DNA from 3 places in the Stenotrophomonas sp. 2201_Sma genome. Region 3 is predicted to be linked to each of the others. Evidence: predicted binding sites of a transcription regulator. Region 3 holds the regulator's gene; each other region holds the start of a gene.

Region 1 (4,162 bases), 1.8 Mb from region 3:
CATCGCCACGCCCGATCCGGCGCGCGCCGCCGCGTTCTACGGTGGCATCCTCGGCATGCCGGTGGTGATGGATCATGGCTGGATCGTCACCTACGCCGGGCAGGACACTGCACCTGCGCAGCTCAGTTTCGCCAGCGAGGGCGGATCGGGTACGCCGGTGCCGGACCTGTCGATCGAGGTGGACGATCTGGATGACGTCCTGCAACGGATCCGCAGCGCCGGCATCGACGTCGTGTATGGCCCCGTCGAGGAGCCATGGGGCGTGCGTCGGTTCTTCGTCCGCGACCCGTTCGGGCGCCTGCTGAACCTCCTCAGCCACGGCTGAGGTGCGTCGCTCAGTCCTGCTGACCCGGTTCGTCGCGGCCCTGTGGACCTTGATCGGACTGCTGGCGCTGCTGTTGTGCGCGGGCGTGGCGTGCATGCCCGCCTTCGCGACCGATCGCGGCCATGTGCTGGCGATCGCGGCTGATGGCTTCGCCTCCTTTGCGGCCGGCAATGCGCGCCTCGGCGGGACTGAATTCATGGGCGTTGCCGGAGGCATGGGCGGCGCGCCCACCCTTGGCGGCGATCGCGCGCTGCATGCGCTGGTCCATCGACGCGAACCCGCGGTTGCTGCTGGCCATAGGGGATCTCTCTCGGCGTGGCGGAGCCTCATGCTTGCGGACGGCAGGCTAACGGTACGTCCGCAGATGGCGCGTGGTCTTCACGTTCTGCCTGCCTGTCGTTGACGCTGCACTTGCGCAGCGCCGCTATCGCCCTGGACACAGGCCACGCCTAGAATCGGTTCATCCCGGTAGCTCCCGGGCGCTGTTGAGTGAATGGACTCAATGAAGATTCTGTTGACCGGAAGTTCCGGGCGGATCGGGCGCGCGATCTTCGGCGCGTTGGCGGCCACCCATGAAGTCATCGGGCTGGATCGCAGCCCGTTCGCCACCACACGCATCATTGCCGATGTCACCAACACGAAGGCACTGGAGCGTGCCGTGCGCGGCGTGGATGCGGTGATCCACACCGCTGCGCTGCATGCACCGCATGTCGGGCTGGTGCCGGACACGGTGTTCCAGCAGATCAACGTGGAGGCGACCGCGCAGCTGCTGCGGCTGGCGCGTGACGCCGGCGTCGGACGCTTCGTGTTGACCAGCACCACCGCCCTGTATGGCCATGCCGTGGTGGCAGGCGGTTGTCGCTGGATCGACGAAGACACTGAACCCCTGCCCAGGACCATCTACCACCGCACCAAGCTGCAGGCCGAGGCGCTGGCCGAAGCCGCGGCATCGGAGGCATTCGCCGTGCGCGTGCTGCGCATGGGCCGCTGCTTCCCCGAGCCTCCCGAGCGCATGGCGATGTTCCGCCTGCACCGGGGCCTGGATGCACGCGATGTGGCCAGCGCGCATGCCGCGCTGCTGCACAACGGGGGCGCACCGTTCCAGCGCTACATCGCCTGCGCGCCGACCCCCTTCCGGCGCGAGGACTGCCTGGAACTGGCCACCCAGCCACGCCGGGTGCTGGCGCGGCGCGCACCGCAGCTGCTGGCCGAGTTCGAGCGCCGCGGCTGGCCACTGCCGCTGAGCATCGACCGCGTGTACGACGGCAGCCGTGCGGTTGCGGTGCTGGGCTGGCAGCCGCGCTACGGTCCGGACGATGTACTGCAGCAGTACGCGGCAGGCAGCATCGAAGTGCTGCCACGCACGCAGTGGTTGAAGGACCGGGTGGTCGAGTAGGTTCGCCGCACGTATGAGCCATCCCAAACTGAGTGCATTCAGCTTGACGCAGGGCAACGACTCAACCCCGCCGCGGAACGGCCGCTAACCCGGTGCGCCCTTGCGGTGCCGGGCATCGCCCGGCTCAGACAGGTCGCCGCGCGAGGGATCGCGCACCAGCGCGGCGCCAACGCGGTGCCGGATGTCCTGACCTGCCTTGCGGACCCTCCCATGCCGTCTTCCCGCTCCGCCGCTGCCCGTCGTCCGGGCAGCATCGCCCACAAGCTGATGCTGGGCACCGCTGCCATCGCGCTGTTGTGCTTCGGCCTGACCGCCTTTCTGATCTACCGCCAGGCCAGTGCCAGCCTGATCAACGCGTCGCGGCAGACCATGGCCAGCGAGGCGCAGGCCGAAGCACGCCAGGTCGCGGCCGATCTGGGCACCGCCTTCGCCAGTAACGATGCCATGGTCGAGGCCGTCCTGGCCCAGCGCTCGCGGGGCGACCAGCCTGATCGTGCCAGCCTGGCGGCCGTGCTCGGCGAACAGCTGCGCGCGCACCCGGAGTGGCTGGGCAAGAGCACCATGTGGGAGGCCGATGCCTTCGATGGCAAGGACGCGGAGTTCGTCAACAGCGAGGCCCATGACGCCACGGGTCGCTACATGAGCTACTGGGCCTGGCAGGATGGCAAACCGCAGCAGTCGGTGATGACCGACTACACCGACACCGCCAGCGGGTCCGGTGACTGGTACATGGGGCCGAGCCGCGACAAGCTGCCCAAGGTGAGCGAGCCCTATGCCTATGAGATCGCCGGCCAGAAGGTGCTGATGAGCACCCTGAGCACGCCCATCGTGGAGAACGGCACGTTCCTCGGCGTGTTCACCGTCGATTTCTCGCTGGCGGCGCTGCAGAAGCATCTGGCGACGCTTGCGCCGATGGGAGCAGGCCGCGTTGAACTGCTTTCGCCCAAGGGCGTAGTCCTGGCTTCGGCCGACGCCGCCGAGATCGGCAAGCCGCGCACCGATGCCTTCACTCGCGACATGCTGGCCGCAATCGCGGCCGACAGGACCGTCGAAGCGTTCGAGCCGGATGCCGCCGGCAATGTGCGCCTGTACGTGCCACTGCGGGTTGGCGATGCCCCGCAGCGCTTCGCGCTGGGTGTGGTGGTGCCGCATGCCGTGATCGTGGCCGAGGCTCGCCAGCTGCTGTGGCTGACGCTGCTGGTCGGCGTGCTGGCCGCGCTGACATTGAGCGCCGGCGTCTACCTGCTGCTGCGTCACATGGCGATCCGGCCGCTGGCGCAGGCGGTACGCATTGCAGGTGACGTGGCGGCGGGCAAGCTGGACACCGCGCTGCCGGCGCGCGGCAACGATGAGGTCGGGCGCCTGCTCGAGGCGATGCAGGGCATGCGGGGACAGCTGCAGGCTGTGATGGCGGCGCAGGCGGAGATGGCACGCCGCCATGATGCGGGCGAGCTCAGTTACCGGATGGACGCGGCGGCCTTCCCGGGGGAGTACGGTCGCATGGTGGCCGACAGCAATCAGCTGGTGGCGTCCAGCAATGCGGTCACCCAGCGGCTGGTGGACGTGATGCAGCGCTACGCGGTGGGCGATCTGAGCGTGGACATGGAGCCGCTGCCGGGCGAGAAGGCGGTGTTCACCGCCGCCATGGCCACCACCAAGAGCAACCTTGCGGCGATCAACGAGCAGATCCAGCAGCTGGCCGCCGCTGCTGCCGCCGGCGACTTTGCCGTGCGTGGTGACAGTGAGCGGTTCGAGCACGATTTCCGCCGCATGGTGACCACGCTGAACGCGATGATGCAGGCCAGCGACCACAACCTCGCGGCGCTTTCCACGCTGCTGCGCGCCATCGCCGCCGGCGATCTCAGTGCACGCATGCAGGGCGACTTCCATGGTGTGTTCGCGGTGATGCGCGACGATGCCAACAGCACCGCGCAACAGCTGACCCATATCGTCGGCCAGATCCAGCAGTCAGCGGCGAGCATCCGCCTGGCGGCCGGCGAGATCGCCGCGGGCAACAGCGATCTGTCGCGTCGCACAGAACTGCAGGCGGCCAACCTGGAAGAAACGGCAGCGTCGATGGAGGAGTTGACCTCCACCGTGCGCCAGAATGCCGATCATGCCCTGCAGGCGAACACGTTGGCCGCATCGGCGGCGGACGTGGCCAGCGAAGGCGGAAAGGTGGTCGGCCAGGTGGTACAGACCATGCAGCAGATCGAAACCTCATCGCAGCGCATCGCCGAGATCATCTCGGTGATCGACGGCATCGCCTTCCAGACCAACATCCTGGCCCTGAACGCCGCCGTTGAGGCCGCGCGTGCGGGCGAGCAGGGACGCGGCTTCGCCGTGGTGGCCAGCGAAGTGCGCGCGCTGGCCCAGCGCTCGGCCGCAGCGGCGAAGGAGATCAAGGGGCTGATTGACGCATCGGTGGCCCAGGTCGGCAG
Region 2 (4,162 bases), 1.2 Mb from region 3:
ATCGCCCACGGCCGGATCGTCTCCCGCCGCGCCTTCACCCACAGCTGCATCCAGCTGAAGCGTGCGCCACCCGGTGCGGCGATGTTCATCACCCATCTGCAGGACCCGACACCGACCGAGATCCATGTGTTCTGGAGCCTGTGGGCCCGCTCGCCGCTGTACGTCTCCACGGGTAAGGACGTGATCTGGAAGATCGAGGACGGCCGCATCCGCCGCATGCAGGACTGACCGGCCACCACGCGCGAACACGTGGCGGCCCGTGCCTTCAGGCGGCTGCCGACGGTCAGGCCGCGCGTGCTGCCACCGTGCGGACTGCACCGCTCTGCTCGATATGGAACACCGCGACCGACGCGGTCAGCGCATTGGCCTGCTCTTCCAGCGCGCGGCTGGCGGCAGTGGCTTCTTCCACCAGTGCGGCATTCTGCTGGGTCACCTGATCCATCTGCACCACCACCTGATTGACCTGTTCGATGCCGGCCGCCTGTTCCTTGCTCGCCGCAGCGATGTCACTCATCAGCTGGTTGGTGCGTGCGCTGGCCTGTGCCAAGCGGGCAATGGCTGCTTCCGACTCGACCGTAACCGCCAGACCGCTCTGCACCTTGCCTGCCGCCTCTTCGATGAGTTCCTTGATCTCCTTGGCGGCGATGCCCGCACGCTGCGCCAGCGTGCGCACTTCACTGGCGACCACGGCAAAGCCGCGGCCCTGCTCACCCGCGCGGGCAGCTTCCACCGCAGCGTTCAAGGCCAGGATGTTGGTCTGGAAGGCGATGCCATCGATGACCGTGGAGATTTCCGAGATGCGCGCCGAGGACTGATCGATCTCTCCCATCACAGATGCCATCTGTGCCATTGCCTGTTCGGTGGCCCGCACCGCCGCGCCGGCAGCGTGTGCCTCGCTGTCGGCCTGGCGGGCCAGCTCGGCATTCTGGCGGACGGTCGAGGTCAGTTCTTCCATCGATGCCGCCGCTTCTTCCAGGTTGGCGGCCTGCTGTTCGGTACGGCGCGACAGGTCGCTGTTGCCGGCGGCGAGCTCCTGCGCGGCAGTGTTGATGCTGTCGGCAGCGTCCTGGATGCCGCGCACGATACCGGTCAGCTGGGCCGTGGTGGTGTTGGCATCGTCGCGCATGCGGGCGAACACGCCGTCGTAGTGACCGTCCATGCGCGCAGTGAGGTCGCCCCCGGAGATCGCGCGCAGCACATCGGAGACGTCGGCGATGCTGGCCTGCGAACTGGCCATCATGCCGTTGAGCTGCTCGACCATCGCCCTGAACTGATACTGGAACGCACTGGCATCCCCACGCACGCTGAAATCTCCAGCGCGCGCCGCGCGGACCAGGTCGTCAATCTGGGTGTTGACTGCCAGCAGGCTCTGTTTCACTGCGGCCAGGGTGCGGGTCAGCGTACCCTTCTCGCCGGGATAGTCCGGAAGGTCGCGGCTGAGGTCGCCGATGGCATAGCGCTGCATGACCTCGGCCATCAGCAGTTCCACCTGCACGTGTGATTCCACCAGGCTGTTGGTGGCCTGCATCATGCGCCCGAAATCGCCCGGAAACGCGCTGGCGTCCATGCGGTAGCGGATCGCACCCGCCTCGTGCTTCTCGGCCATGTGCATCTGCGCCCCGATGGCGGCCTGCACGCTCTGCCGCACGCTGGCCATCGCCTCGCCCAGCCGGGTCAGCTCGTCACGGCCGCCGAGGCGGAATTCCTGGTCCAGCTGGCCCTTGGACAGGCGCTCGGCCAGGTTCACCGCGCGTGCCAGCGGACCGGTCAGGCTGCGACCGATCATCACCGAGGCGGCAATGCCGACCAGCAGGGCCACGCCTCCCAGCACCAGCAACTGCAGCAGACTGCGTTCACCCAGGCGGATCGCCTCGGCGGCGGCCTCGCGGCTTTCCTTCTCTTCGAAGTCGACTCCCTCGGACAACGCCTTGTTCCAGCCGTTGGCCGCGTCCTGCACCGGCCCCAGGGTCAGTGCCACGGCAGCGGGGTAGTCGCCCTGCTCCATCAGTTCGCTGGTCTGCTTGTTGAGCGGGCGCGCAAGGGCGCGCTTGGCCGCGATGGTTTCAGCGATGGCCTTGCCCTCTGCATCGCCCGGCAGTGCCTGATAGGCGGACCAATCCGCCTCGTAGCGCTTGACCAGGTCGGCAATGCGCTTCTCGTCGCTGCCGCGGTCTTCGCCCTGGCGGATCAGCATTTCGCGGCGCACTACCATCATCTGGTTGTTGGCATCGAGCATCTGCGACAGCAGGCGTACCTTGGCCACACTGACGTCGACTACCTGCTGCATCGCGCGCTTCTGCACGACACTGGCGGTGGCGCCGGTGGCCACCACGGCCGCGACCAGCAGCAGCAACAGGCCAAAGCCCAGCCCAAGACGCCAGGCAACCCTGACATTCCTCAAGTAATCCATGGGTACATCCAAAACGGGGGGATGCGCCCGTATCGGCCGCGCCACCGGCAATCTTGATCGGCAACGAGCACGGGCGTCGGCAGCCGTTCACCTTGGTGAGGCCCCGCCCCGTACTTCTGCGACAAGGGCCTGAGCCACGCCGGGGCTGCCCTGCTCATGCCGGCATCAGGTTGCTTTCACGGAGGCTGCGCAGCCTCTGCGGGCAGGGTGGAGCTGCCATCTGCCGGAGATCTTCATGCCCGTGTACCGCCCCGCCCTGCTCGCCCTGTCCTTGCTGGTGTCGCCCGCCTTCGCGCAGGTACCGCCGCCGGCCCAGCTGCCGGAGCCCATTGCCGAGAAGGCCGGACCCGATACAGCAGCCCGCTCGCCGCTGCACGCCCAAGTGTTGCTGGATCGCGCCAATTTCTCCCCGGGCGAGATCGACGGTGAAGTCGGCAGCAACCAGCATCGGGCCGTGGCCGGCTTCCAGGCGGCACACGGCCTGACGGTGAGCGGAGAGCTGGACGACAGCACCTGGGAGGCTCTCCAGGCCGAGACGATCGCGCCGCTGGCCAGCTACACGCTGACGGCCGAGGATGTTGCCGGTCCTTTCCAGTCCATTCCCAAGAAACCCGCCGCACAGGCAAAGCTGAAGTCGCTGGGTTACAGCAGCGTCGAGGAAGCGCTCGGTGAACGCTTCCACGCGTCCCCTGCCCTTCTGAAGTTGCTCAACCCCGGCGTCGATCTGGCCAAGGCCGGCAGCCGCATCCAGGTGCCCAACATCGCCCCCGCGGCATTGCCGAAGGCGGCGAAGATCGTGGTCGACAAGTCCGATTCCACTCTTCAGTTGCTGGATGCGCAGGGCAAGGTGATCGCACAGGTGCCGGTTTCGTCCGGCAGCCAGCACGATCCGCTGCCGATCGGTGAATGGAAGATTCTCGGCGTCCATCGCGACCCGCCGTTCCACTACAACCCCAAGCTGTTCTGGGATGCGCGCAAAGGCGAGAAGAAGGCCACGCTGCCGCCCGGTCCGAACAATCCGGTCGGCCGGGTCTGGATCGATCTGTCCAAACCCCACTATGGCCTGCACGGAACGCCGGTACCCGGGCATGTCGGCAAGACCGAATCGCATGGCTGCGTGCGCATGACCAACTGGGATGCACTGCGCGTGGCCGATGCGGTGGATACCTCCGTCCCCGTGGTTATGCAGGAGTGAGCCGATGCGACTTTCGCAGTTGATCGTGCTGGGCGTGCTGATGGGTGTGGGAATGGGCTGGTGGCTGCGCCGCGATGCGGGTGAGCCAGTAGCGGTTGCCCGGCCTGCAGCACCACCTGCGGTGGCTGCGGCGCCGGAGGTTGCGGCTGCGACGCCGCGTGTGGGCGCTGCGGCTCCCACGGCGGTGCCGCCGTCCAGCGCCACCGATGCGGCAAGCGGCCTGCTGCTGCCGGTGCAGGGCGTACTGCCTTCGCAGCTGCGCGATACCTTCACCGATGCCCGCAGCGAAGGGCGCGTGCATGATGCAATCGACATCATGGCCGACGCAGGAACTCCGGTGCTGGCAGTGGCCGATGGGACGGTGGAAAAGCTGTTCGACAGCAAGCGTGGGGGGCTGACGATCTACCAGTTCGAGCCGAGCGGGCACTGGTGCTACTACTATGCCCACCTGCAACGCTATGCCGATGGCCTGGCCGAAAAGCAGGTGATCAAGCGTGGCGAGGTGATTGGCTACGTAGGCAGCACCGGCAACGCCAGCGCCGAGGCCCCGCACCTGC
Region 3 (4,162 bases):
AAACCGAAGCCCACCGGGGCCGCGGGCTGATGCTGGGCCTGATCTCGCGCAGGCTGCCGATCGCGCCGGTCGATCCGCTGGAAGAAGGCGGCGTGATCGCTCTGGTCGGTCCAACCGGGGCCGGCAAGACCACCACCATCGCCAAGCTCGCCTCGCGCTTCGCCGAAAAACACGCGCCGCGCGACGTGGCCCTGGTCACCACCGACACACTGCGCATCGGTGCCCGCGAGCAGCTGTACGGCTATGGCCGCCAGCTCGGCATCGCGGTGCATGAAGCCAACAGCGGTACCGACCTGGACCAGCTGCTGGAGCGCCTGAAGGACTACAAGCTGGTGCTGATCGATACCGCCGGCCTGGGCCCGCGCGACCGCGCCCTGACCGCGCAGCTGCAGTGGCTGCGTGCCGCCCGCCAGGTCCGCACTCTGCTGGTGCTGCCGGCCAATACCAGCTTTGGTGACATGGACGAGGTGGTGCGCCGCTTCGGCGCGGCCAACCTGCAGGGCCTGGTGCTGAGCAAGCTGGATGAAACCGGCCGCTTCGGCAACGCCCTGTCAGTGGCGGTAGACCACGCGCTGCCGATCACCTGGGTGACCGATGGCCAGGACGTTCCGGACGACCTGCACCGGGCCAGCGCGGCCAATCTTGTACTTCGCCTTGAAGATTTGCGCCGAGCGGCCGATATGCCCTGCAACCCGGAGTTGAACCATGCCGTCGCGTGAGTACGCCAAGCTGACCAAGACCTTCCCGCTGTCGGCCACCCGCAGCGAGCCGCTCGGCCCTGTGCGCACCATCGCCGTGACCGGCGGCAAGGGCGGCGTCGGCAAGACCAACGTCTCGGCCAACCTGGCCGTGGCGCTGGCCGGCATGGGCAAGCGCACGCTGCTGCTCGACGCCGACCTGGGTCTGGCCAACATCGACGTGATCCTGGGGCTGAATCCCACCCACACCCTGGCGGATCTGGTCGCCGGCCGCTGCTCGCTGGAAGACGTGATCGTCGAAGGTCCGAACGGCGTGCTGGTGGTGCCGGCCGCGTCCGGTCGGCGGCACATGGCCGAGCTGGCCCCGGCCGAGCACATCGGCCTGGTGAACGTGTTCTCCGAACTGGAACGCGAGCTGGACATCATGGTGGTGGACACCGCCGCCGGCATCACCGACGGCGTGCTGACCTTCTGTCAGGCCGCACAGGACACGGTTGTCGTGGTCTGCGACGAACCGGCCTCGATCACAGACGCCTACGCACTGATCAAGGTGCTGTCGCGCGAGCGCGGCGTGGACCGCATCCAGGTGGTGGCCAACATGGTGCGCGACCCCAACGAGGGCCGCGTGCTGTATGAAAAGCTGACCCGGGTCTGCGAGAAGTTCCTTGCCGATGTCTCGCTGAACTACCTGGGCTGCGTGCCGCAGGATGACTGGCTGCGCCTGTCGGTGCAGCGCCAGCAGCCGGTGGTGAAGGCCTATCCATCCAGCCCGGCGGCGCTGGCGATCACCGAGATCGCCCGTCGCACCGCCCGCTGGCAGGCCCCCACCGAGCCACGCGGTGGCGTTGAATTCTTCCTCGAGCGCATCCTCAAGCAACGCGGGGTGGCAGCATGAAAGGCGCGGCCCAGTACAGGGAAGTCCAGCGCTCGGCGGCGACCGAGGTCATCGCCCAGCACTCGGACCTGGTGCGGCGCATCGCCCATCACCTGGCCGCACGCCTGCCGGCCAGCGTCGAAGTGGACGACCTGATCCAGGCCGGCATGATGGGCCTGATCGAAGCCTCGCGCAGCTACGACGCCGACCAGGGTGCCTCGTTCGAGACCTATGCCTCGATCCGCATCCGCGGCTCGATGATCGACGAGATCCGCCGTGGCGACTGGGTACCGCGCTCGGTGCATCGGCGCGCCCGCGATGCGGCCGCCACCATCCGCCGCCTGGAGCAGACCACGGGCCGTGCAGCCAGTGCCACCGAGGTGGCGGCGGCCATGGACATGCCACTGCCCGAATACCTACGGCTGATGGAGGACGCCTCGCGCGGCCAGGTGCTGAGCCTGGAGTCGCGCATCGAAGACCAGGGCGAGCTGGACACCGTCGCCCAGGGCGGACCCACACCGCAGCAGGTCCTGGAACGTGGCGAATTCGGCCGCGAACTGGGCAAGGCCATCGGCCATCTGCCCGAACGCGAACAGCTGGTGCTCTCGCTGTACTACGAGCAGGAGCTGAACCTGAAGGAGATCGGCGCGGTGCTCGGCGTGAGCGAATCGCGCGTCTGCCAGATCCACGGCCAGGCCGTGCTGCGCCTGCGCGGCCGGCTGAAGATCTTCGAGGCTGCGGATGCCGGGCTTGAAGAATGAACATGCCTGCGGCGGCCACGGCCACCGCGGGCGACTGAACAACAAAGGAACTCCGCTTTGAACAAGAACATGCGCATCCTGATCGTCGACGACTTCTCGACCATGCGTCGCATCGTCAAGAATCTGCTGGGCGATCTGGGCTTCACCAACACCGCCGAAGCCGAGGACGGGCATGCCGCACTGTCGATGCTGCAGAGCCAGCCGTTCGACTTCGTGGTCACCGACTGGAACATGCCGGTGATGACCGGTATCGAACTGCTCAAGGCGATCCGCGCCGATGCCAAGCTCAAGACCCTGCCGGTGCTGATGGTCACCGCCGAGGCCAAGCGCGAGCAGATCATCGAAGCGGCGCAGAGCGGCGTGAACGGCTACATCATCAAGCCGTTCACCGCGCAGACGCTGGAAGAGAAACTGGGCAAGATCTTCGAACGCCTGGCGGCCAGCGCCTGATGGACGCCACGGTCGACAAGAACGCTCTCGCCCTGCGCCTGCAGGAAGCCCTCGACGCGCTCGAATCCGGCGACGAGAGCGCCTGGCGCCAGCGCATCGACGCCCTGGTGGCCGCACGCACGCAGCCGATGATGAGCGGCCTGTCACGGCTGGCCCGCGAACTGGGCCAGGCCCTGGGCGAACTGCCGACCGTCCCCAGCGAGGCGGGCGAGCTGGACGACGCCTGCGCGCGCCTGGACCATGTGGTGGCGATGACCGAACAGGCCACGCACCGCACCCTGGACCTGGCCGAAGAGTGCCGCAGCCTCACCGAACAGCTGCGCGCCGAAGGCCTCCAGCCGGGGCAGGATGCGCAGCTGGAACGCATCCGCCACAACCTGACCGAGATTGCCCTGACCCAGAGCTATCAGGACCTGACCGGACAGATCATCCGTCGCGTGGTCGGCATCGTCCGCCGCGTGCACGAAGGCTTTGGCGCGCTGGGCCTGCCACCGGAGCAGCATCGCACCGATCCGGCGCTGGCCGGACCGGCACTGAAGGGACTGGACCGCCACGCGGTCTCTCAGAACGACGCCGACGACCTGTTGTCGGACCTGGGACTGTAAGCATGAGCGCGGTATCCGACGACATCACCGCCGATTTCATCATCGAGGCACAGGAAATCCTGGATCGCCTCGGCGAACAGCTGGTGTCGCTGGAACAGGCGCCGCAGGACGCCGACCAGCTCAACGCCGTGTTCCGTGGCTATCACACGCTCAAGGGCGGCGCCGGCTTCCTCGGCATCACCGCCATGGTCGAGCTGTGCCATGCCGCCGAAGAGGCACTGGGCGCCGCCCGCGCTGGCCAAGCGGTGCTGCAGCCGCATCACTTCGATGCCGCACAGCAATCACTGGACTACCTGCAATCGATGCTGGATGCCGTGTCTTCCGGCAACGAACCCGGCTATGCCCCGCCGGACCTGATCGCCCAGTTCGACGTGCACGGCACTGCTGCGCCGGCTGCTGTCGCCCCCACAGCAGCCGCGCCCGCTGCCGGTGACCTGATCACCGACGACGAGTTCGAGGCCCTGCTCGATCAGCTGCACGGCAGCAACGCCCCCACCGCGGTGGCGACGCCGGCCAAGGCCGACGATGGCCTGATCAGCGAGGATGAGTTCGAAGCCCTGCTTGACCAGCTGCACGGCGGCGCCGCCCCGGGCGCGAAACCCGTGACTGCCCCGCCGGCGCCTGCACTGCCCGCACCGCGCCCCGCGGCCGCCGCGGTCAAGCCCGCGGCCAACAAGCCGGTGGCCGAGGCCGAGCACACCGTGCGCGTGGATACCAAGCGGCTGGATGCGATCGTCAACCTGATCGGCGAGCTGGTGCTGTCGCGCAACCGGC

What was found. The regulator FliA, encoded in region 3, starts transcription of late flagellar genes. The targets are predictions, from matches to a motif close to TAAAGTTTNNCNNNCNNNGGCCGATAA.
Region 1: the regulator FliA is predicted to act here: its motif matches at 1,783-1,809, upstream of ACZLIF_RS18075 (methyl-accepting chemotaxis protein).
Region 2: the regulator FliA is predicted to act here: its motif matches at 2,440-2,466, upstream of ACZLIF_RS15520 (methyl-accepting chemotaxis protein).

Annotation. Positions count from the first base shown of each region.
Region 1 is NZ_CM151329.1:3,932,382-3,936,543, reverse strand. It holds gene ACZLIF_RS18090 (VOC family protein) at 1-325, shown strand, start outside; gene ACZLIF_RS18085 (hypothetical protein) at 336-623, opposite strand; gene ACZLIF_RS18080 (NAD-dependent epimerase/dehydratase family protein) at 828-1,721, shown strand; gene ACZLIF_RS18075 (methyl-accepting chemotaxis protein) at 1,932-4,162, shown strand, end outside.
Region 2 is NZ_CM151329.1:3,332,975-3,337,136, forward strand. It holds gene ACZLIF_RS15515 (hypothetical protein) at 1-228, shown strand, start outside; gene ACZLIF_RS15520 (methyl-accepting chemotaxis protein) at 284-2,410, opposite strand; gene ACZLIF_RS15525 (L,D-transpeptidase family protein) at 2,646-3,605, shown strand; gene ACZLIF_RS15530 (M23 family metallopeptidase) at 3,610-4,162, shown strand, end outside.
Region 3 is NZ_CM151329.1:2,129,743-2,133,904, reverse strand. It holds gene flhF (flagellar biosynthesis protein FlhF) at 1-719, shown strand, start outside; gene ACZLIF_RS09960 (MinD/ParA family ATP-binding protein) at 706-1,593, shown strand; gene ACZLIF_RS09955 (RNA polymerase sigma factor FliA) at 1,590-2,333, shown strand; gene cheY (chemotaxis response regulator CheY) at 2,391-2,783, shown strand; gene ACZLIF_RS09945 (protein phosphatase CheZ) at 2,783-3,388, shown strand; gene ACZLIF_RS09940 (chemotaxis protein CheA) at 3,391-4,162, shown strand, end outside.